4 regions of the Metabacillus sediminilitoris genome follow, and region 4 is predicted to be linked to each of the others. Evidence: riboswitches for the same ligand, from Rfam matches in the RefSeq annotation. Region 4 holds a riboswitch; each other region holds the start of a gene.

Region 1 (5,463 bases), 560 kb from region 4:
CTGCTAAAGAAGTTGCCATTCTATTTGGAGGAAAGGCTGGACTTGTAGAGGTACCACAATGCTTGTTAAATCCAGGCGATGTTATCCTTGTTCCAGATCCCGGTTACCCTGATTATTGGTCAGGTGTTGAGCTGGCACGTGCAAAAATGGAAATGATGCCACTTGAACGTGAAAATCAATTTTTGCCTGATTATAATCGCTTACCGGAGGATGTCGTCGCAAAAGCAAAAGCTATGTTTTTAAACTATCCAAATAATCCAACAGGTGCAACAGCAACATCAGAATTCTTCCAGGAAACTGTGGAGTTCGCTACTCAAAATGACATTTGTGTCGTTCATGATTTTGCCTATGGTGCGATTGGCTTTGATGGAAAACGCCCAATAAGCTTTCTAGAAACTGAAGGTGCAAAGGAGACAGGGATTGAAATTTATACATTCTCAAAAACCTTTAATATGGCTGGATGGAGAATTGGTTTTGCGGTCGGAAATCCTTCGGTTATTGAGGCGCTGAATCTTTTACAGGATCACATGTATGTAAGTGTCTTTAGTGCCATACAAGAAGCCGCTGCACATGCATTATTAAGTCCTCAAACATGTGTAGAAGAACTTAATGCCCTTTATGAATCACGAAGAAATGTTTTGATACATGCTTTTCGTGAAATTGGCTGGGATGTTACAGCTCCAGCAGGTTCGTTTTTTGCGTGGCTGCCAGTTCCTAAGGAGTTTGCATCGTCACAGGCTTTTTCTGATTATATGTTGGAAAAAGCGCATGTTGTGATGGCACCTGGAAACGGTTTTGGAGATTATGGGGAAGGGTACGTAAGATTAGGTTTGTTGACTTCTGAAGAAAGATTAGTAGAAGCGGCAAAGCGTATTAAAGCGTTAAACTTATTTTAAAATAATTGTTATTGACAAAAAAAATAGGATCTGTCATAATTCATATAAATTTCAAAAAACTTTATGAACGTTTCGTTCTTATCAAGAGCAGGTGGAGGGACTAGCCCTATGAAGCCCGGCAACCGACTTACCTTTGGGTAAGCACGGTGCTAATTCTTGCAGCATTCGCTGATAGATAAGGAGATATGCTTGTTGCACATGCATGGTACAGCCCCTTCGATCTATTAGTGTCGGAGGGGCTTTTTCTTTGTGAAAAAATGTTAAATAGATAATGATATATATTGATTAGAAATGATAGAATAAATACGAATAATATGTGAGAACATTCAGAAAACGTAAATGATTTACAAAAGAAAGAAGGTTTTAATGTGAGTGATGTAATTGCAACTTATCTCGTTCATGATGCAAAAGGTGATTTACATAAAAAGGCAGAAGGGATTGCGTTAGGATTAACTGTCGGCTCATGGACAGATCTTCCTTTGCTCGAGCAAGAGCAATTAAAAGCCCATAAAGGCCGCGTAATTGAAGTAACAGAACTAGAAGAGTGTGAAAAGACGAATCACTATTTAGGAAAGAAAGTAACGAAAGGCAAAATTAAAATTGCCTATCCTAGCTTAAATTATAGTCATGATCTTCCTGCTATTTTAACAACCGTTTTTGGTAAGCTTTCACTTGATGGGGAAGTAAAATTAATTGACCTAGAGTTTTCAGAAGAAGTGAAATCTTCATTCCCTGGTCCATCATTTGGTGTTGGTGGAATTCGTGAAACATTAGGTGTATATGACCGCCCATTACTCATGAGCATTTTTAAAGGGGTAATCGGGAGAGATCTTACGTATTTAAAAGATCAATTAGAACAGCAAGTTTTAGGCGGAGTTGATCTTGTTAAAGACGATGAAATTCTCTTTGATAATCTACTAACACCTTTTGAAAAACGAATACGAACTGGAAAAGAAATTTTACAACATGTATTTGATGAAACTGGTCATAAAGCTTTATATGCAGTCAATTTAACAGGAAAAACATATGACTTAAAGAATAAAGCAAAACGAGCAGTAGAACTTGGTGCAAATGTCCTGCTGTTTAACGTGTTTGCATATGGTCTTGATGTGTTACAAAGCTTAGCAGAAGATAAGGAAATTTCGATTCCAATCATGGCACATCCTGCCGTAAGCGGAGCAACAACAGCTTCAAGCCTATACGGTTTTTCAAGCTCACTCTTGTTAGGTAAGCTGTTACGATTAGCTGGTGCTGATTTTTCATTATTTCCATCACCGTATGGAAGTGTTGCATTGGAGCGCGATGTAGCGCTGGGTATTGCAGAAAATTGTCTAATGGAAGACTCGATTAAACAATCATTTCCAGTACCTTCTGCAGGTATTCACCCAGGTCTTGTACCATTGCTTATCCAAGACTTCGGGATCGACTCTGTTATAAATGCAGGCGGTGGTGTTCACGGTCATCCAAATGGAGCAATTGGCGGAGGGCGTGCATTCCGTGCAGCAATTAATGCCACATTATCTGGAATTTCCTTAAAACAAGCTGCAGAGTCTGACGAAAATTTAAAACTTGCGATTGAACTATGGGGAGCCAAAGAGGTGCACAAATGACAAATAGCGTAATCATTTGTGATTTTGACGGCACAATCACCGAGACAGATAATATCATTGCGATCATGAAAAAATTTGCACCACCTGAGTGGGTTGAGCTTAAAAATGGCGTGTTATCTCAGGCTGTTTCAATTCGTGAAGGTGTTGGTAAGATGTTTCAATTACTGCCATCTTCAGCAAAAAATGAAATTGTCGACTATATTCTACATCATGCAGAAATTCGGTCGGGATTTCATGATTTTGTTCGATATACAAAAGAGAAAAATATCCCTTTATATATTGTTAGCGGGGGGATTGACTTCTTTGTCTATCCGTTGCTTGAAGGATTAATTGATAAGGATAAGATTTATTGCAACAAAGCAGACTTTACGAACGAAAAGATTAAAATTGGCTGGCCGCATAGCTGTGATCATACATGTGAAAATGATTGCGGCTGCTGCAAACCATCTATTATTAGACAACTGACAAATAGTAACCAGCGTAAAATAGTCATAGGTGACTCCATTACTGATTTACAAGCTGCAAAGCTTGCAGACTTTGTCATCGCAAGAGATTTATTATTAGACAAAAGTATCGAATTACATTTGCCTCATAAACCATTTACGACCTTTTATGATGTGATTGACGTGTTGGAAAGTCTAGAGCAGGAGGTACAAGCATGAGCCTAAAGGAATCTAGATGGGAAGAGCTTGCTGATATTAAACGAGTGTTAGCAAAAAGAGATTGGTTTCCTGGTACAAGTGGAAATTTAGCCATTAAGGTTGATCAACAGCCGCTAACCTTTCTCGTAACAGCAAGTGGTAAAGATAAAACAAAAGAATCGAACGAGGATTTTTTACTTGTTGACAAAGACGGGAAACCTGTTGAAAATACTCATTTAAAGCCATCGGCAGAAACTCTTTTACATGTTGAGGTTTATAATAAAACAAATGCGGGCTGCAGTCTTCATGTTCATACAATTGATAATAATGTGATCTCAGAGCTATATGGTGATAAGGGCAGAATAACCTTTAAAGGGCAAGAAATCATTAAAGCTTATGGACTATGGGAAGAAGATGCGGAATTTACAATCCCGATCATTCACAATCATGCATATATTCCAAAATTGGCAGCAGAATTTGGAGAATATGTGAAAGAGGATGCTGGTGCGGTTTTAATAAGAAATCATGGAATAACGGTTTGGGGAAGAAATGCACTTGAAGCAAAAAAATATTTAGAGGCAAGTGAATTTCTATTTTCATATCATTTAAAATTATTAGCTTATCAATCTATAAAATAAATTAAGGTCCGTGATAATCAGCTAAATACACATATTTAGGCTGTTTCTAATAAATAATTAAAACTATAAAAAAGAGCAAAAAATGAGGAGGAAAAATCATGGCACACATTCATTTTCAAGCAACTGGACAAAGAATCACAAATCAAGAGGAAGTTGCAAGCTTTCTTGCTGATCAAGAGGTTATTTACGAGCAATGGGATATTACGAAGTTACCAGAAAATCTTCAAGAGAATTACAATCTAAGCGATGAAGAAAAAAATGAAATCCTAGAAATTTTTAAAGCGGAAATAGCAGATATTTCTGAGCGTCGCGGCTATAAAGCACAAGATATCATTTCATTATCTGATAGCACACCGAATTTAGATCAATTATTAACAAACTTCCAACAAGAACACCACCATACAGATGATGAAGTACGTTTTATTGTGAGTGGACATGGCGTATTTGTTATCCAAGCAAAAGATGGCCAGTTTTTTGATGTTGAATTAAGCCCGGGAGATTTAATCTCAGTTCCAGAGAATACAAGACATTATTTCACTTTAATGGAAGATCGAAAAGTAGTAGCTATTCGAATTTTCGTTACGACTGAAGGCTGGGTACCAGTGTATGATAAAGCGGAATTAAACGCATAAAAAACAATAAAAGGCGAGGTTAAACAGAATGATTCATCTGTTGCACCTCGTTTTTTATTGTTAATGAAAACTTGTTATATACATTTGATAAAGGCTTTTTTCTATGAGATTGTTGCTTAACAACGAAAACTAGTTGATTGGAGCAGATTGCGAGACTCCTGCAGGCGTTTACTCCGAGGAGGATCACCGCCCGCCCCGCTAAAAAGCGAGCATCCTCTCACTGCAATCAACAAAACCGCATTACTTGGTAAATAGCAACAAAGTTTGCGAAAACAGACTTGATAAAAATCTAATTTTTCTTTTGTTGCTTTAATAATTCTTGTTTTCGCTTTGCCAACAAATTAAATCGTGCATCAAGCTCCATGTATTTTTCTGAGTGGGTTGTTAAAAAACTTAATTCACCAAGTACCGCAGATATTTCAGTATTGACACGTAATAGCTCTTCTTCTACTTCATGCCTTTTTGGCTTGGATTGCTGTACTTTTTTTAACTCATACTGTTCGAGATTCATCTCAAAACGCTTTATTTCGGATTGATCGATAACAAGCAATTTATCACAAAGCTTATTCATAAAATAATAATCATGTGACACAATGATAATCGTACCTGCAAACTTACTTAATGTTTCTTCTAATTGTTCCCGACTCGCTAAATCTAAATGGTTTGTTGGTTCATCCAAAATTAATAAGTCATACTCATTAATTAGCATATTCGTCAATTTGATTCGGGTACGTTCACCTAAACTTAGTGTCCCAATCGGTTGATTTAATTTCGCCGCATTCATCCCCATGTTCGCAAGCGTCGTTCTTGCTTGAAAAAGTTTTTCTTGTTCGGAAAGATGTAAAGCCTCGATAGCTGTTTGAGCTATTGGCATATCAGCAACATCTTGACTTAAATAAGCGGTTTTTTGCCCGGAACTCATTGAGATTTCACCTTGAGTTAAAGATTCATTCCCTAATAAAATGTTCAGTAATGTCGTTTTTCCAGAACCATTTGGACCAATGATCCCAATTCTTTCGCCACTATTTATATAAAAATGGCTATTT
Region 2 (5,463 bases), 560 kb from region 4:
ATGAGGGTGTGAATTGATTGAAACCTATCATTACATGTATACAGCTCGATATTAAATTTGGCGATCCAGCCAGTAACTATTTGCAAGTAGAAGAAAAAATTGCTTCTGCTGTTGAAAGTCAAAATCCAACGATTATTGTCCTCCCAGAGCTTTGGACAACAGGCTATGACCTGACGAGACTTGATGAAATTGCTGATGATGAAGGAAAAACAACAAAACAATTTCTAAGTAAACTAGCAAAAAAATATAAAGTAAGCATTGTTGGCGGCTCTGTTGCTAAAAAAACGTACGAAAGCGTAACGAACACAATGTACATCATCAATAATCAAGGTGAGGTTGTTCATGAATATAGCAAACTTCACCTATTCAAATTGATGGATGAACACCATTATTTAGCGGCTGGAAATAAAAAAGGATTATTTAAAATTGATGGTGTGAACAGTGCTGGTGTCATTTGCTATGACATTCGATTTCCTGAATGGATTCGCGCACATATGACACAAGGAGCAGAAATTCTATTTGTTGTGGCTGAATGGCCTTTGCCAAGACTACATCATTGGAGGACACTACTAATTAGCCGTGCCATTGAAAATCAATGTTATGTTGTTGCTTGTAATCGTGCAGGTTTAGACCCTAATAATGAATTTGCCGGACATTCGATGATCATCGATCCTTGGGGAACGGTAATCGCTGAGGCTGATGAAACAGCTGGATCCATAACTGCCGAAATTGATGTTAAAACAGTGAAAAAAGTACGAAATCAAATTCCAGTATTCGCAGACCGATTGCCAGAATTTTATGATTGATTTCTAAATTTTTTATTGACAACACTAAATAATCATTGATAACATGCTAATCAAGGTTCTATTATTCTTAAAATCTAAAATGTTCTGAAATTACGGAATATACAAAGCATTACTTTCATTTCAGAACGATATAATCTCTTATCAAGAGTTGGCAGAGGGACTTGGCCCAATGACGCCGCAGCAACCGACCATATCAACATTGGAAACTAAGTGTTTATTCACGAAGACTTCCAATTGGCACGGTGCTAATTCCATCAGAAAGACATTCCTTTCTGACAGATAAGAGGTGCGAAGCTAAGTCTTCAAGCCTCTTTCATCCGAAAGAGGCTTTTCTTATTTCCAAAGAAAAGCCTCCAAAGAAATAAAGCATTAGTTCTTTGATCTGCCTACTATATATGACGATTTCTCGCATTAATTGCACTGGACCGTCATGTCACGAGCTTAACTGCTGATGCTTTCATGTCACATCTGATCTAAATCAAAAATACTATTATCTTCTTACATGAGGACATTATTTTTTGGAGGTTATTACTATGAGTACTGTCAAATCATCTATTTACAAACCATTAACTGAAAGCGAAGCTATCGCTTTAGCAAAACGCCTGCAGCTTTTTACAGAAAATAGCAACTTAACATGTAAAGAAATTGGTGATGGAAATTTAAATCTTGTCTTTAAGATTACAGATACTGATAATGGAAACGGAATAATCATTAAACAAGCACTTCCATATGCAAAAGTCGTAGGGGAAAGCTGGCCATTAACATTAGACAGAGCACGTATTGAAGCACATGCCTTATTAAAACAAAGTGAATTTGTGCCACAATTTGTACCAAAGGTTTATTATACAGATGAACAGCTAGCCATAACCATTATGGAAGACTTATCACATCTCCAAATCGCCCGTGCTGCTCTAATTGAAGGAAAAGAATTGCCTTTGCTCTCAACACATATTGGAGAATTTCTAGCAAAAACATTATTTTACACATCAGATTATGCCGTAAATCAACATTTTAAAAAATCATTAGTGAAGCAGTTTATTAACCCAGATCTATGTAAAATTACGGAAGATCTTGTTTTCACAGATCCGTTCTTTAACCACGATACAAATAACTTTGAACAAGAACTTGGTCAAGATGTTGAACGCATTTGGCAGGATCAAGAGTTAAAATTAGCTGTTGCAAAGCTAAAACAAAAATTCCTAACCAAAGCAGAAGCACTACTTCATGGTGATTTACATACAGGAAGTATTTTTGCAGATGAAAACGAAACAAAAGTCATTGATCCAGAATTTGCTTATTTTGGTCCAATCGGCTTCGATGTTGGTCAGGTATTTGGAAACTTCCTTTTAAATGCCTTTTCTCGTAATGCTGAAAATCAAGAAGTCTTATTTACTCATATTGAAACAACATGGAATGTATTTGTTAAAGAATTTTCAAAAGCATGGAAAAATGATGCTGCAGAAATATTTGCTAAAACAGAAGGCTATTTAGAGGATGTATTGTCAGAAATTTTCGAAGAAGCAGTCGGCTTTGCCGGATGTGAAATCATCCGTCGCACAATTGGTCTTGCACATGTCGCAGATCTTGATACATTACAACCATTTGACAAAAAAATCTCTACTAAGCAGCTTGCTTTATCAGTAGGCAGCGAGCTTATTAAAAATCAAAAAGCGATCAAAAATCCTTGTCAATTCAAGGAATATGTAAAGCAAACGGTAAGCAATTAATTATCATTTAATATTAGTAAAAAGGAGTTTAATCTTCATGGCATCGACAAATTTAGCGATTCCCCGTTCTGTTATCTGGAATGAGGAATCTATCTCACTATTAAATCAGCAAAAAATTCCGCACGTAACGGAATACCTTGAATTAACTACGATAAAAGACGTTTGGGAAGCAATTCAATCCTTGAAGGTAAGAGGTGCCCCTGCAATCGGTATCACAGCGGCATTTGGCCTCGCATTATCAGCATTACAGGATATATCTGAAACCATTGTTGACTTTCAACGAAACATCAAGAAAAACAGAGATTATTTAGCAAGCTCTCGACCAACTGCAGTTAATCTAGTATGGGCATTAGATCGACTTGTAAATAGTATTTCTAACGTTCAATCCATTAATGAAGCGAAGACAACAATCGTCCATGAAGCAATCCAAATTCAAATTGAGGATGAAGAGGTATGTCGTTTAATTGGTGAACATGCTCTATCTGTGTTTCAGAAAGGCGATCGCGTGATGACCATTTGTAATGCAGGGTCTATTGCTACAGCTAAATACGGAACAGCATTAGCTCCATTTTACCTAGCAAAGGAAAAAAACGTTAACTTAAGTGTATATGCATGTGAAACCCGTCCAGTTCTACAAGGAGCACGTTTAACAACATGGGAGCTCATGCAAGCAGGGATTGATGTGACTCTAATTACTGACAATATGGCAGCACATACGATTAAATCAAAAAACATTTCCGCCATTATAGTTGGTGCTGATCGAATTGCAGCTAATGGTGATACTGCTAATAAAATTGGGACATTTAATTTAGCTCTTTTAGCAAAAGCATTTAACATTCCTTTTTACGTTGCAGCACCATTATCTACATTTGATCCTATGATTGAAAATGGTGACCTAATTCCGATCGAGGAACGTAATCCAGAAGAAGTGACAGAATTAAACGGTATTCGTGTTGCTCCAGAAGGTGTTAAAGTATTCAATCCTGCATTCGATGTGACCCCTAATCACTTAATCTCTGGGATTATTACTGAAAAAGGAATTTTATCTAATGACTATCAAAAAGAAATTTCTAAATTATTCTCTGCTTAATCCTTTATTCCAAAGAAAAAACCTTAGTCTACTCTTGACTAAGGTTTTTTTCTACAGATCTGACATGATTACACTAAAAGGATTTCGTCTTTTTCATTAAACTGTTTTTTTCAGCTTCCGTAAGAATATGAAGTTTAGAACATATAGAAGCATATAAGTAAATCTTTGTAGGACGATTTTTAAACAACATATACTTTGCCCCTTTCTTTACCATGCGCAACATTTTTCCCTTACTCAAATAGTATGTTTTGCAGACAAAAATGTGACAAGTATTCATCTTTTTTCAACCACTTAGTGATTAATCGGGAGTGTAATATGGAAGGCAGTGCCACTGCCGACTTCACTTTCAACCTCTACGATTCCTTTATGCTCTTCAATTATTTTGTAACTAACCATCAAGCCAAGACCTGTGCCACGTTCCTTTGTCGTATAAAATGGCTGACCTAACCTTTTAATCTTATCTTCAGGAATACCCAGGCCTCTATCAATAATGGAAACAATGAGATGTTTTTCATCTTTCCTCTTAATCTTAACATCAATTTGTCCGCCTTTTGGCATGACCTCAATCGCATTTTTTAAAATATTAATAAACACTTGCTTTAATTGATTTGGCTCACAATAGATTAATGGTAATTCTTGTTCTAAATATAGTTCCATTTGTACATTTACTAGTATTGCTTGCCCGTTTAGTAGATCGATGGTTTCCTTCATAATCGTGCCAATATCTTTCTTTAAATATTGAATTGCTTGAGGTCTAGCTAATATTAAAAATTCAGTAATAATGGATTCTATTCTATTTAATTCTGATGTTATGACATTAAAATACAAGGAATAGTCATCCTTTATACTACCCTCTAATAGTTGAATAAAGCCTTTTAATGCAGTCATTGGGTTTCGTATTTCATGAGCGATTCCTGCTGCAAGTTCACCAACAACATTTAATGTATCAGATTTTCTAAGCTGCTCCTCTAACTCTCTTTTTTCTGTGACATCCCGAAGTACTGCTAGATTCATATTCTCATTAATATTATTTTTCAAGGTAAATTCTAAAGTTTTTTCTTCGCCATTTTCAAATGTATACGAGATTTCTTGTAATTTCTCTTCCCAATCATTTGGATCAATTTCATCCTGCCTCATACCAGAAAATAATAGTTCAAAAAGTTTAAAGGATTTCAGATCATCGGATAATAAATTTAAAATCTTTCTTGCTGATGGGTTTGCATCAATCATTTCATACGAATTATTAAATAAAACGATGCCATCCATTGCCCCATCAAATATTTTACGAAATTTTTGTTCACTTTCCTGAAGGACCTTTACCATATGTTTTCGTTCGCTTACATTTCGGAAGATCGTTAAATGATGTTTTTCCAATATATTCATTTTAGAAGTAAATTCAAGCTCTTTGTTTTGTCCATTTGGCATATGAAAAAGTAACTCTTCTCGAATCGCACCTGTTTCCATGTACTCCCTTTTTACCTTGGCAAAGCTAGGAGATGTTTGATCAATAAAATCTAAGACATTTCTTGTCATAAGTTCTTCTTCAGATAATTCAAATGTTCTGCTTGCAGCATGATTCGCCTTGATAATTTGTCCATTGTTTTTCCAAATCATAATGGCATCGATTGCATTTTCAAATACTTCCCTAAACCGTTCTTCACTTTTGTATAGCTTCAATTCCATTGAACGCTTTTCGGTTATGTCCCTCACAATTGCCATATGTAAGCCATCTACGATATTTGAAGTCGTTGTAAATTCAAAAATTTTCTTAACGCCATTATTTAAAACAACCGGAAATTCTCTTGTTGCACTCCCATTTTCCTTAAGTACATTCCATAAT
Region 3 (5,463 bases), 2.8 Mb from region 4:
CCATGAAAAGCTGAATCACTAAACGATTGATCTCCTAACCCTACATCTGAGAGCATAATACCTATTTTCACTTTTTCATCTACTTTACTTGCCACTTCTTGTTGTGAGCATCCAGTAATGACAAGGATCAAACAAAAAAATAATATCGATATTATTTTTTTACAATACATTTTAAAACCTCACTTTATATTTCTTTATACTTTCAATGTATTTATCGGCATGATTCTTTTCTATTTCATCATTATGTCAAAATAATTTTTTCAAAAGACTATTTTCGCATACTTTGTTGCTTTTCAATTACATTTACACGAATAACCTGGATTGATTTCCGCCCGCGGGTACTCGCATTCCGCGGGCGGTCTCAGGAGCCTCCTCAGTGCTTTTGCACTTCCAGGGTCTCCTAAGGCACACTTCTCCCGCAGGAGTCTCGCATATTTACAACAATCAACAGCTGTTCGTATTTTTTACTTACCAACAATCTTTACGAAAAGAGCCTCAAAATCATTTTCCAAGGAGACAAAAACCACATAAATATAGTTGTATCATCTACGAATGCCAGGCGAGACCTTGAGAGTTAAATCAGAAATATGTTTCTTAATAAAAAAACGGCCCTCACTTCTTAAGCAGAAATGAAAACCGTTTTGATTTATTTACTTATGAGTCAGACTGTTCATTAAAATACGTCCAGCCCTCTTTTTGATAAACTCTACCTTGCTTCATTAAATGACCAAGTGCTCGTTTAAATGCTGCTTTACTCAATTGAAATCGTTCTTTAATATCTTCTGCATCACTTTTATCGGAAAAAGGCATGGCACCGCCTCTTTCTTGCATGTAAGCATATATTCTTTCTGCATCAACGCTTAATGCCTCATGCTTACGTGGTAGTAGGGATACATTGACAGTACCATCTTCCTTTACATCAATTACACGTCCTGTCACTGTCTCCCCTAATCGCGGTTCAACCGTTCGCTGTGATGAATGAATAAAACCCTTATACCCTTCCTCTGTCAAAATAAAAGATCCGGCAACGATCATTCGGTACACAGTTCCTGTCACTTCTTTATTAAATACTGCTCGATCAGCATCTTTAAAGTATGGTTCAACAATTTCCTCTGTGGCCAGCCTTACAAAGAATCGGCCATTTTTCGATACTTTCAAAGTACAAAAAAGCTTGTCACCTGCTTCAGGCCATACTTCTCTTAAATATGGAAGATGATCTTTCGCAACAAGTGCATCCTTGCTTAACCCAATGTTAACAAATGCCCCCATGTCATCTACTACATCTACTACTTCGACCCAAGCATATGTATCCTCTGTTATAAGCGGTTTTTTCATGGTCGCATATAACCTGTCCTCAGCATCTAATACGAAAAAGACTTCAAGCTTCTCCCCTACCTCTATTTCACCAACGACTTCATTATTATGTAAAAGTACACGTTCATTTCCATCCGTTAAAAAATAGCCATAATCGACTTTTTCATCTATTGTTAATGTTGCAAAAGTTCCTGGCATCATAAAATTGTCATCTATCCTTTCTTCTACCATTCTTTAGTATGTTTCGTTCAAATAAATAGTGTTTAACTATAACATAGTTACCCTCTATTAGCGAATCGCTTAACAATCACGTTGTAAATAGTTGTGATCATTGTTTTATTTTACTATAATCTAACCATATTATATACGTAATGGAGGATGATTATGGCGAAAGATAGTTCATTTGATATCGTTTCAAAAATTGAATTTCCAGAAGTAACAAATGCAATCAGTATTGCCCTGAAAGAAATTGCAACACGTTATGACTTTAAAGGAAGTAAAAGCAATATTTCATTAGAAAAAGAAGAGCTTGTTTTAGTGTCTGATGATGAATATAAGCTTGACCAATTAAAAGACGTCTTACTTTCAAAATTAATTAAACGTAATGTACCAATAAAAAATATTTCGTACAAAAAGATTGAAAATGCTTCAGGCGGTACTGTTCGCCAAAGAGCCGAATTAGTTTCGGGCATTGATAAGGATAATGCGAAAAAAATCAACACGATCATTAAAAATAAAGGATTAAAAGTGAAAACACAAATTCAGGATGATCAAATCCGTGTAACAGGAAAAAGCAGAGATGACCTTCAGGCAGTAATCGCTGCAATTAGGGAAGCAGATTTACCAATAGATGTTCAGTTCATTAACTATCGATAAAGCAAACACGGAGTGCCTTGTTCAGCATGGCCATATATAAGAATCCCTGGACTTCGCTAAACGTCAAAGAACCCAAAGACAGTTTCTACAACACTATTGCAGAAACTGTCTTTTTTAAGATTGCCCTTAAAAAAACGAAAAATGAATGTAAATTTAACCAAAATATCATTTACCTATTGATATTTTTCAAAATATTAGATAAATTAGGTGTAATACATTTTTAGAAATGCGCAAGCGATTTGTTAAAGAACAATTTTAAAATACGTTAATTTCATATCTTATCAAGAGAAGCTGAGGGACTGGCCCAATGACGCTTCAGCAACCGGTCAATTTCGAGTGTAGGTTTGGTGTATTGAGTGTTTTAAACACTGCATCTTCCTCCTCCAAAGGCCAAGGTGCTAATTCCAGTCAAGCATAGTCGATGCTTGAAAGATAAGGAGAAGCTTAGAATCATTCAGCCTTCTTCAAAAGAAGGCTTTTTTATTTGAATGAATAGGAACGGGAACTGCTAACATTTTATGAAGTCGACAAGATTGGTTCATGGCATAAATTCAAGGAAGGCTTGCTCGTTCCACCCTTTAATTACACACATATTTACTCGATCGGAGGCTTTTTTTATGAGCTTTTTAGAAGACCTTAAAAGTAAGATATTAATTGGAGACGGTGCGATGGGAACAATGCTATATTCCCACGGTGTTGATCGTTGCTTTGAAGAATTAAATCTATCTAAACCTGATGATGTAATACACGTGCATGAGGCATATATTCAAGCTGGTGCAAATCTCATCCAAACAAATACTTATGGGGCAAATGATATAAAACTCTCTCGTTATGGGCTAGAGGATGAAATTAGACAAATTAACAAACAAGCTGTTGAAATCGCTAAACGTGCAGCTGCAGGATCAACATATGTTTTCGGAACGATCGGCGGTGTTCGAGCATTTAAGAAAAGTGCTCACACTCTTGAAGAAATAAAACGAAACTTTAGAGAACAGCTATTTGTCTTATTAAATGAAGATGTTGATGGATTATTGCTAGAAACCTATTATGATTTTGACGAACTGAAAACTGTCTTGCAAATAGCTCGTAAAGAAACGAATAAACCAATCATCACAAATGTTTCCCTTCATGAGCCAGGTGTATTACAAGACGGCACAACAGTAAAACAAGCCTTTTTAACACTTGAAGAACTTGGAGCAAATGTTATTGGTTTAAACTGCCGTTTAGGACCGTATCATATGCTTCAAGCTCTAGAGGAGGTACCGCTCCTAGAACATGCTTATCTCTCTGTATTTCCGAATAGCAGTCTGCCAGCATTAAATGAAGGACGACTCGAGTATGAATCAGATGAAGGATATTTTAAGGAGAGTGCTTTAAAGTTTAGAGAGCAAGGTGCTAGACTTATCGGCGGCTGCTGTGGAACAACGCCTAAACATATAAAAGCAATGGCTGAAGCAGTCTCACATTTAGCCCCAATTACAGATAAAAAAGTGAAAATTCCGAAAGAAATTCACATTCAATCGACGTCAGCAGACAAAGACACTCTTGCTCCGCTACAAGAGATTGTTAAGGAAAAACGCTCTGTCATTGTTGAGCTTGATCCGCCAAAAAAGCTTGGAATGAGTATATTTCTCGAAGGTGCACAGGCTCTGCATGATGCTGGTATTGATGCACTCACACTTGCTGATAACTCCCTTGCTTCACCACGTATTAGCAATTTAGCAGCAGGATTGCTTGCAAGGGAAAAAACGAATGCACGAACCTTAATTCATATTACATGTCGTGACCGAAACTTAATTGGCTTACAATCTCATTTAATGGGCTTACACACATTAGGCCTTTCAGATGTATTAGCGATTACTGGTGATCCATCTAAGATTGGAGATTTCCCTGGTGCTACATCTGTTTATGATGTATCATCCTTTGATTTAATCAGTTTAATCAAACAGTTTAATGAGGGTGTTTCCTATTCGGGTAAACCATTAGGTGCAAAAACAAATTTCTCAGTTGCCGCTGCGTTTAATCCAAATGTTCGCCATTTAGACAAGGCTGTTGTACGACTTGAGAAAAAAATTGCCTGTGGTGCTGATTATTTTATTTCACAACCGCTCTATTCAAATGAACAAATTGTTCATGTATATGAAGCAACTCGAAATCTAAAAGCACCGATTTATATCGGAATTATGCCACTAACATCAAGCCGTAATGCTGAATTTATTCATAATGAAATACCTGGTATTAAACTCTCTGATTCGATTAGAGAAAAAATGGCTGAAGCTGGTACTGACAAGGAAAAAGCTCGACAAGAAGGCCTTGCCATCGCCAAGGATTTGATCGATACTGCATTTGATCTATTTAACGGTATTTATCTCATTACCCCATTTTTACAGTATGACCTTACAGTGGAGCTTACAAATTACATCCATGAGAAGGAAAAACAACTGGCTGAAAGGAAGATCACACATGTGTAGCATCAAAGATGAACTAAAAAAACGAATTCTTGTTCTGGACGGAGCTATGGGAACAATGATTCAAGCTGCAGATCTCACACCTGAGGATTTTGGCGGTGAAGATTATGAAGGGTGTAATGAATATTTAACCTTAACTGCACCCGAAACAATTGAAGCCATTCATAAAGCATACCTAGAAGCAGGCTCAGATATTATTTCTACAAACACATTTGGTGCTACTGCGCTTGTATTAGATGAGTATGAGCTTGGTTCTCTTGCACTTGAACTGAATATTGAATCAGCAAAAATCGCTAAAAAAGCAGCCGAACACTTTTCAACTCCAGAAAAACCCAGATTTGTTGCCGGTGCTATGGGACCAACAACAAAAACATTATCTGTTACAGGTGGTACAACATTCGATACATTAGTCAGCAACTATGAAGAGCAAGCAAGAGGATTAATTCTTGGTGGTTCTGATTTACTTTTACTTGAAACAAGTCAAGATATGCTTAATGTAAAGGCTGGATTCATCGGCATCCAAAAGGCCTTCGAAAATACTGGTAAAGAATTGCCTTTGATGGTTTCAGGAACAATTGAGCCAATGGGAACTACCTTAGCTGGTCAAGACATTGAAGCATTTTATATTTCCTTAGAACATATGAAGCCAATATCAGTTGGGCTAAACTGTGCAACAGGTCCAGAATTTATGACAGATCATATTCGTACTTTATCAAGCTTAGCCAATACGGCTGTAAGCTGTTATCCAAATGCAGGATTACCTGATGAAGAAGGAAATTACCATGAATCACCTGAATCTCTTGCG
Region 4 (5,463 bases):
CGATGTTAAGAGCACTTGAAAAGCTTTATGGACATAAACCATTATTTTTATCACTTGAAGAAAGAATGGGATGTGGCATTGGTGCTTGTTTTGCATGTGTATGTCATACAGGAAATGATCCAACTGGGACAAGCTATAAAAAAGTATGTAGTGATGGACCTGTGTTTAAGGCCGGAGAGGTGGTTATCTAATGATGTTAGACGTCAATTTACCAGGATTATCACTTAAAAACCCAATCATGCCAGCATCCGGTTGTTTTGGTTTTGGAAGAGAGTATAGCAATCTTTATGATTTAAGTCAGCTTGGTTCAATTATGATAAAAGCGAGTACGCAAGAACCGCGTTTTGGAAATCCTACACCGCGTGTAGCAGAAACAGATGCTGGAATGCTTAACGCAATTGGACTGCAAAATCCAGGCGTTGAAAAGGTAGTTTCAGAAGAGCTTGTCTGGCTTGAGCAATTTGATTTACCAATTATAGCAAATGTTGCAGGGTCTCAAGTTGAAGATTATGTGTATGTTGCGGAAAAAATCAGTCAATCAAAAAATGTGCATGCACTTGAATTAAATATTTCCTGCCCAAATGTAAAAACAGGCGGAATTGCCTTTGGTACAATACCTGATGTCGCTGCCGGTTTAACAAAAGCTGTGAAAGAAGTTTCAGATGTTCCTGTATATGTAAAGCTTTCTCCAAATGTAGCGAATATCGTTGATATGGCAAAGGCAATTGAAAATGCAGGAGCAGATGGCTTAACAATGATCAATACTTTAATCGGGATGAGAATCGATCTAAAAACTGGCAAACCTGTTATAGCGAATAAAACGGGTGGCTTGTCAGGTCCAGCGATTAAGCCAGTAGCAATTCGAATGGTATATGAAGTAAGTCAGGCTGTTAATATCCCAATCATTGGGATGGGCGGTGTTCAAACAGTAGATGATGTAATTGAGTTTTTATATGCTGGAGCAAGTGCAGTAGCAGTAGGTACAGCCAATTTTGTTAACCCTTTTGTCTGTCCAGAAATCATTGATCAACTACCAGAAAAATTAAAAGAACTTGGTTATGAGCATGTTACGGAGTGTGTTGGAAGGAGCTGGAAGGCATGATGGAAAGACCTCTTATAGTTGCGCTTGATTTTAAGGATCGTAAGGAAGTTGATGCTTTCTTAAATCATTTTAAAGATGAAAAGCTTTTTGTAAAAGTAGGGATGGAGCTTTTCTATCAAGAGGGTCCTAGCATTATTTCACATATTAAGCAGCATGGTCATGATATTTTTCTAGATTTAAAGCTACACGACATCCCAAACACGGTAAAACAAGCGATGCGTGGCTTAGCCAAACTAGAGGTTGATCTTGTAAATGTTCATGCTGCAGGCGGTAAAAAAATGATGGAAGCGGCAATTGAAGGGTTAGTTGCTGGGACACCTGCTGGAAAAAATAGACCGGCTTGTATTGCTGTAACACAATTAACAAGCACGTCACAACAAATGGTACAAGATGAACTATTAATTAATAAAGAAATCAATCATATTGTGCTTCATTATGCAAAAATGGCACATGAAAGCGGCTTAGATGGTGTTGTTTGCTCGACACATGAGGTGGAAGCATTACAAGAACATCTTGGCTCTACATTCATTAAGGTAACTCCTGGAATTCGGATGAAGAATGATTCTGCAGATGATCAAACACGAATTGCCACTCCGGAATTAGCTCGTCGACTAGGCTCTACAGCAATAGTAGTCGGACGTAGCATTACTAAACAAAAAAATCCATATGAAGCATACTTACATGTAAAAAAAGCTTGGGAGGAAATAGTGGAATGAAACAAGATATTGCAAAACACCTATTAGAAATCAAAGCAGTCTATCTCCAACCAAATGAACCGTTCACATGGTCAAGCGGTATGAAATCGCCGATTTATTGTGATAATCGTTTAACACTATCATTTCCTGAGATTCGTAAGCAAATAGCAGAGGGTCTTTCTGAATTAATAAGAAATCACTTTCCAGAAGTCGAGGTTGTTGCAGGTACAGCAACAGCTGGTATTCCGCATGCTGCTTGGGTAAGTGATCAATTAAATTTACCTATGTGCTATGTTCGAAGCAAGGCTAAAGGACACGGAAAAGGAAATCAGATTGAAGGTCAAGTGCTGGAAAATCAAAAGGTTGTAGTAATTGAAGATTTAATTTCAACTGGCGGTAGTGCAATTACTGCTGTTGAAGCACTACGTGAAGCGGGCTGTGAAGTGTTAGGTATCGTTTCAATCTTCACGTATGGCTTATCTGCCGGTGAGGAAAAATTAGCCAAGGCTAATGTGGAAGCAAAATCATTATGTGATTATAATACTCTTCTTGATGTAGCTGTACAAGAAGGCTATGTAAATGAACAAGATCTTACCAAACTAAAAATGTGGAGAGAAAATCCTGCATCAGAGGGTTGGTTAGAAAATTAAGTAAGGCTTTGGATACCTTGGACTGCCTCTGGTAATTAAAACACTTGAATAAAAGGTTTTTTGTTTTGGATTCATGAATTTCAAAACACCATGCAGAACAAGGTGCCTTGAGCTAAATAAAGTAGATACAAACTATACATAGGTATATTGAAATCAAAAGCTGTATTCTAGCAAGTAAATAGGATATGGCTTTTCTGTTTTTTCTGCCATAAAACCCTTTTTATTAGGAAATTAGGAATCATAAACTACACGATAGTTGACGAAAGTATCAAAACTGTTCCCGTAGGAGCCGAGCCATCCTCCATCATATAAAGGGCCGGTTTAACCCTATAGCCATGTCCAAGGAAGAAGTAAACAAATGTATTGAAAATATCGAAACAGATCTCCTTAACATGCTGTGTGACTTTGATGGTATCTTTTTAAGGGTTTTTAAGACTTCGGAATAGAAGCTACATAATAACTTATATTATGAGTGTGAAATTTATAAAATGAAGAATAGAAAGAATAGGATAGCGAATTACACATAGAATTGCTGTTTTGATGAAAAATATTTTAACGGAACTATTATTTATGTACATTTGAATGGGTTGATGTATATATATATAAGAAAAATACCTAATAAGTATAAGTGTATTTTAAAAAATAATCTAAATGTGAAAAATATATAAAATAAATGAAAAAAATATTAATCCGATAAGTAAAGTCGGGTTGACTTTTGAGGGAATTGTGTTAAAATTTTGAATCAACAGCATATTTCTTATCAAGAGTGGTGAAGGGAACTGGCCCATTGAAGCCCAGCAACCTGCTATTTAGCAAGGTGCTAATTCCAGCCAAAGCAATTCCAATTTGGAAGATAAGGGTAGATCGTCCCTAATAGTCTTCAAGTTGAAGGCTTTTTATCGATTAATAATATAATCAATCGTTAGTTTGTTTGAGGAAAAACTTGGATCGAAACATTTGGCATATAACTCCATTTGTTAACAAGAAAATACAGTATATCATTCATGATTGGTAGGTTAACATTATAAATCCGACTATTAACGTATGAATAACTGGTTTTTAAAAATAAGTAATAAAAAGAAGAGGTGAATATTTTGCTAACTTATGAGAGTTGGACAGAACCGAGTGAAGATTTTATAGTAGATGATAAGTATAAGGGTGCCCTAAATGTATTGAATTGGGCATATGATCACTACGGTGAAGATGTTGTTTATGCTTGTAGCTTTGGAATTGAAGGAATTGTATTAATCGATTTAATTTCAAAAGTAAAACCTGATGCGAAAATTGTGTTTTTAGATACTGATGTTCACTTTAAGGAAACATATGAATTAATCGATAAAGTGAAAGAAAAATACCCGTCATTAAATATTGAATTAAAAAAACCAAAACTTACATTAGAAGAACAAGCTGAAAGCTATGGTGATAAGCTTTGGGAAACCGATCCAAATAAATGCTGTAATATAAGAAAAATTATTCCTTTAAACGAAACATTGCAAGGTGCTACGGCATGGATTTCCGGTCTTAGACGGGAACAATCAGAAACAAGAAAACATGTAAACTATATCAACAAGGATGAACGCTTTCATTCAGTAAAGGTTTGCCCGTTAATTCATTGGACGTGGAAAGATGTATGGAGATATGTTCATAAAAATGACTTAATCTACAATCCTTTACATGATAGAGGATATCCTAGCATTGGTTGCTTTCATTGTACAAAACCAATATTTAATGAAAATGATTTAAGATCTGGCAGATGGTCGGGGCAAATGAAAACAGAATGCGGCCTCCATCAATAGGAGGAAATAAATGATGTTAGAGATAATTGCAATCATCATCAGCTTTTTTTTCGCGATGAATATTGGTGCAAGTGGTGCAGCTGCTTCGATGGGAGTAGCATACGGATCAGGGGCGATTTTACGCCCTAGAAATGCTCTTATCTTATGTGCAATTTTCGTTTTTTTAGGAGCCGTAATTGGTGGGGGGGAAGTTGTCAAAACGATAAGTTCTGGAATCATCCCATCATCATTTATTACAATCAAAATTGTTGTTATTATACTTTTTTCAGCAACGATTTCACTTTTTTTAGCTAATTTATTAGGTATTCCTCTTTCTACAAGTGAAGTAACTGTTGGATCTGTAGTTGGAGTTGGTATTGCTTATAAAGCATTATACATCGATAGTTTATTATGGATTGTCATGTTTTGGATCATCGTACCAATCGTTGCATTTGTGATTGCAATTATTTTTATAAAATTGTTTCATGCCTTTAAATTAGCAGAAAAATATTCTTTAGAAGGGAAGATCGTTACTTATCTTCTAGTGTTTGCTGGTTGCTTTGAAGCATTTTCCGCAGGAATGAACAATGTTGCAAATTCCGTTGGACCATTAGTAAGTGCTGGACTGCTATCGGTAACGAAAGGAACGATTATTGGCGGTATCTTTGTTGCAATTGGTGCACTTTTCTTAGGTCGTCGAGTACTTGAAACAAATGGTAAGAAGATCACCAACTTTTCAAAAATTGAGGGGATACTAATTTCAGGTACTGGAGCAACTCTTGTTACGATTGCATCAATTTTTGGAATTCCAGTACCACTTACTCAAATCACAACATCTTCTATACTAGGGATAGGAATCGCGAAATCTGGTGCAAATGTATTTCAACAAAAGATCGTCAAAAATATGTTAATGGTTTGGTTGATTTCTCCACTTATATCGTTAACCATGTCTTATTTCTTAGTTAAGTTATTTATTACAAGTGATTTATATACGATCTTTGTATTAGGAAGCCTGTTGATTGCAACACTTGGTACAATAAGTTTAATGAAGGCTAGTAGACAAGAAAGACGTACTGTTCACGAAGAGGGTGGGGGAATTTAAATATAATTCCTATTAAATATCGTTTTTATCAGAATTGGAGGCTATTAAAAATGAGTTTACTTCCACACGGAGGAAAATTAATTCAAAAATTATTTTTAGGTGCAAATGTTTCACACGTTGAAAAAGAAATTGAGCTAGA

Evidence for each region. Region 4 has a riboswitch for S-adenosylmethionine ahead of GMB29_RS17735 (phosphoadenylyl-sulfate reductase). Riboswitches for the same ligand answer to the same signal wherever they lie in the genome.
Region 1: linked by a shared signal. The riboswitch ahead of mtnW (2,3-diketo-5-methylthiopentyl-1-phosphate enolase) and the one ahead of GMB29_RS17735 (phosphoadenylyl-sulfate reductase) in region 4 are both predicted to bind S-adenosylmethionine.
Region 2: linked by a shared signal. The riboswitch ahead of mtnK (S-methyl-5-thioribose kinase) and the one ahead of GMB29_RS17735 (phosphoadenylyl-sulfate reductase) in region 4 are both predicted to bind S-adenosylmethionine.
Region 3: linked by a shared signal. The riboswitch ahead of GMB29_RS04725 (bifunctional homocysteine S-methyltransferase/methylenetetrahydrofolate reductase) and the one ahead of GMB29_RS17735 (phosphoadenylyl-sulfate reductase) in region 4 are both predicted to bind S-adenosylmethionine.

Annotation. Positions count from the first base shown of each region.
Region 1 is NZ_CP046266.1:3,147,039-3,152,501, reverse strand. It holds gene GMB29_RS14940 (pyridoxal phosphate-dependent aminotransferase) at 1-896, shown strand, start outside; SAM riboswitch class I at 972-1,078, shown strand; gene mtnW (2,3-diketo-5-methylthiopentyl-1-phosphate enolase) at 1,265-2,506, shown strand; gene GMB29_RS14930 (2-hydroxy-3-keto-5-methylthiopentenyl-1-phosphate phosphatase) at 2,503-3,168, shown strand; gene GMB29_RS14925 (methylthioribulose 1-phosphate dehydratase) at 3,165-3,785, shown strand; gene GMB29_RS14920 (1,2-dihydroxy-3-keto-5-methylthiopentene dioxygenase) at 3,884-4,417, shown strand; gene abc-f (ribosomal protection-like ABC-F family protein) at 4,707-5,463, opposite strand, start outside.
Region 2 is NZ_CP046266.1:3,152,871-3,158,333, forward strand. It holds gene GMB29_RS14945 (carbon-nitrogen family hydrolase) at 18-806, shown strand; SAM riboswitch class I at 942-1,092, shown strand; gene mtnK (S-methyl-5-thioribose kinase) at 1,340-2,533, shown strand; gene mtnA (S-methyl-5-thioribose-1-phosphate isomerase) at 2,571-3,623, shown strand; gene GMB29_RS14960 (PAS domain S-box protein) at 3,915-5,463, opposite strand, start outside.
Region 3 is NZ_CP046266.1:923,987-929,449, reverse strand. It holds gene GMB29_RS04740 (BMP family lipoprotein) at 1-170, opposite strand, end outside; gene GMB29_RS04735 (CvfB family protein) at 655-1,515, opposite strand; gene GMB29_RS04730 (YajQ family cyclic di-GMP-binding protein) at 1,699-2,190, shown strand; SAM riboswitch class I at 2,466-2,629, shown strand; gene GMB29_RS04725 (bifunctional homocysteine S-methyltransferase/methylenetetrahydrofolate reductase) at 2,808-4,661, shown strand; gene metH (methionine synthase) at 4,654-5,463, shown strand, end outside.
Region 4 is NZ_CP046266.1:3,708,506-3,713,968, reverse strand. It holds gene GMB29_RS17755 (dihydroorotate dehydrogenase electron transfer subunit) at 1-191, shown strand, start outside; gene GMB29_RS17750 (dihydroorotate dehydrogenase) at 194-1,102, shown strand; gene pyrF (orotidine-5'-phosphate decarboxylase) at 1,102-1,818, shown strand; gene pyrE (orotate phosphoribosyltransferase) at 1,815-2,447, shown strand; SAM riboswitch class I at 3,202-3,307, shown strand; gene GMB29_RS17735 (phosphoadenylyl-sulfate reductase) at 3,542-4,243, shown strand; gene GMB29_RS17730 (sulfate permease) at 4,257-5,324, shown strand; gene sat (sulfate adenylyltransferase) at 5,375-5,463, shown strand, end outside.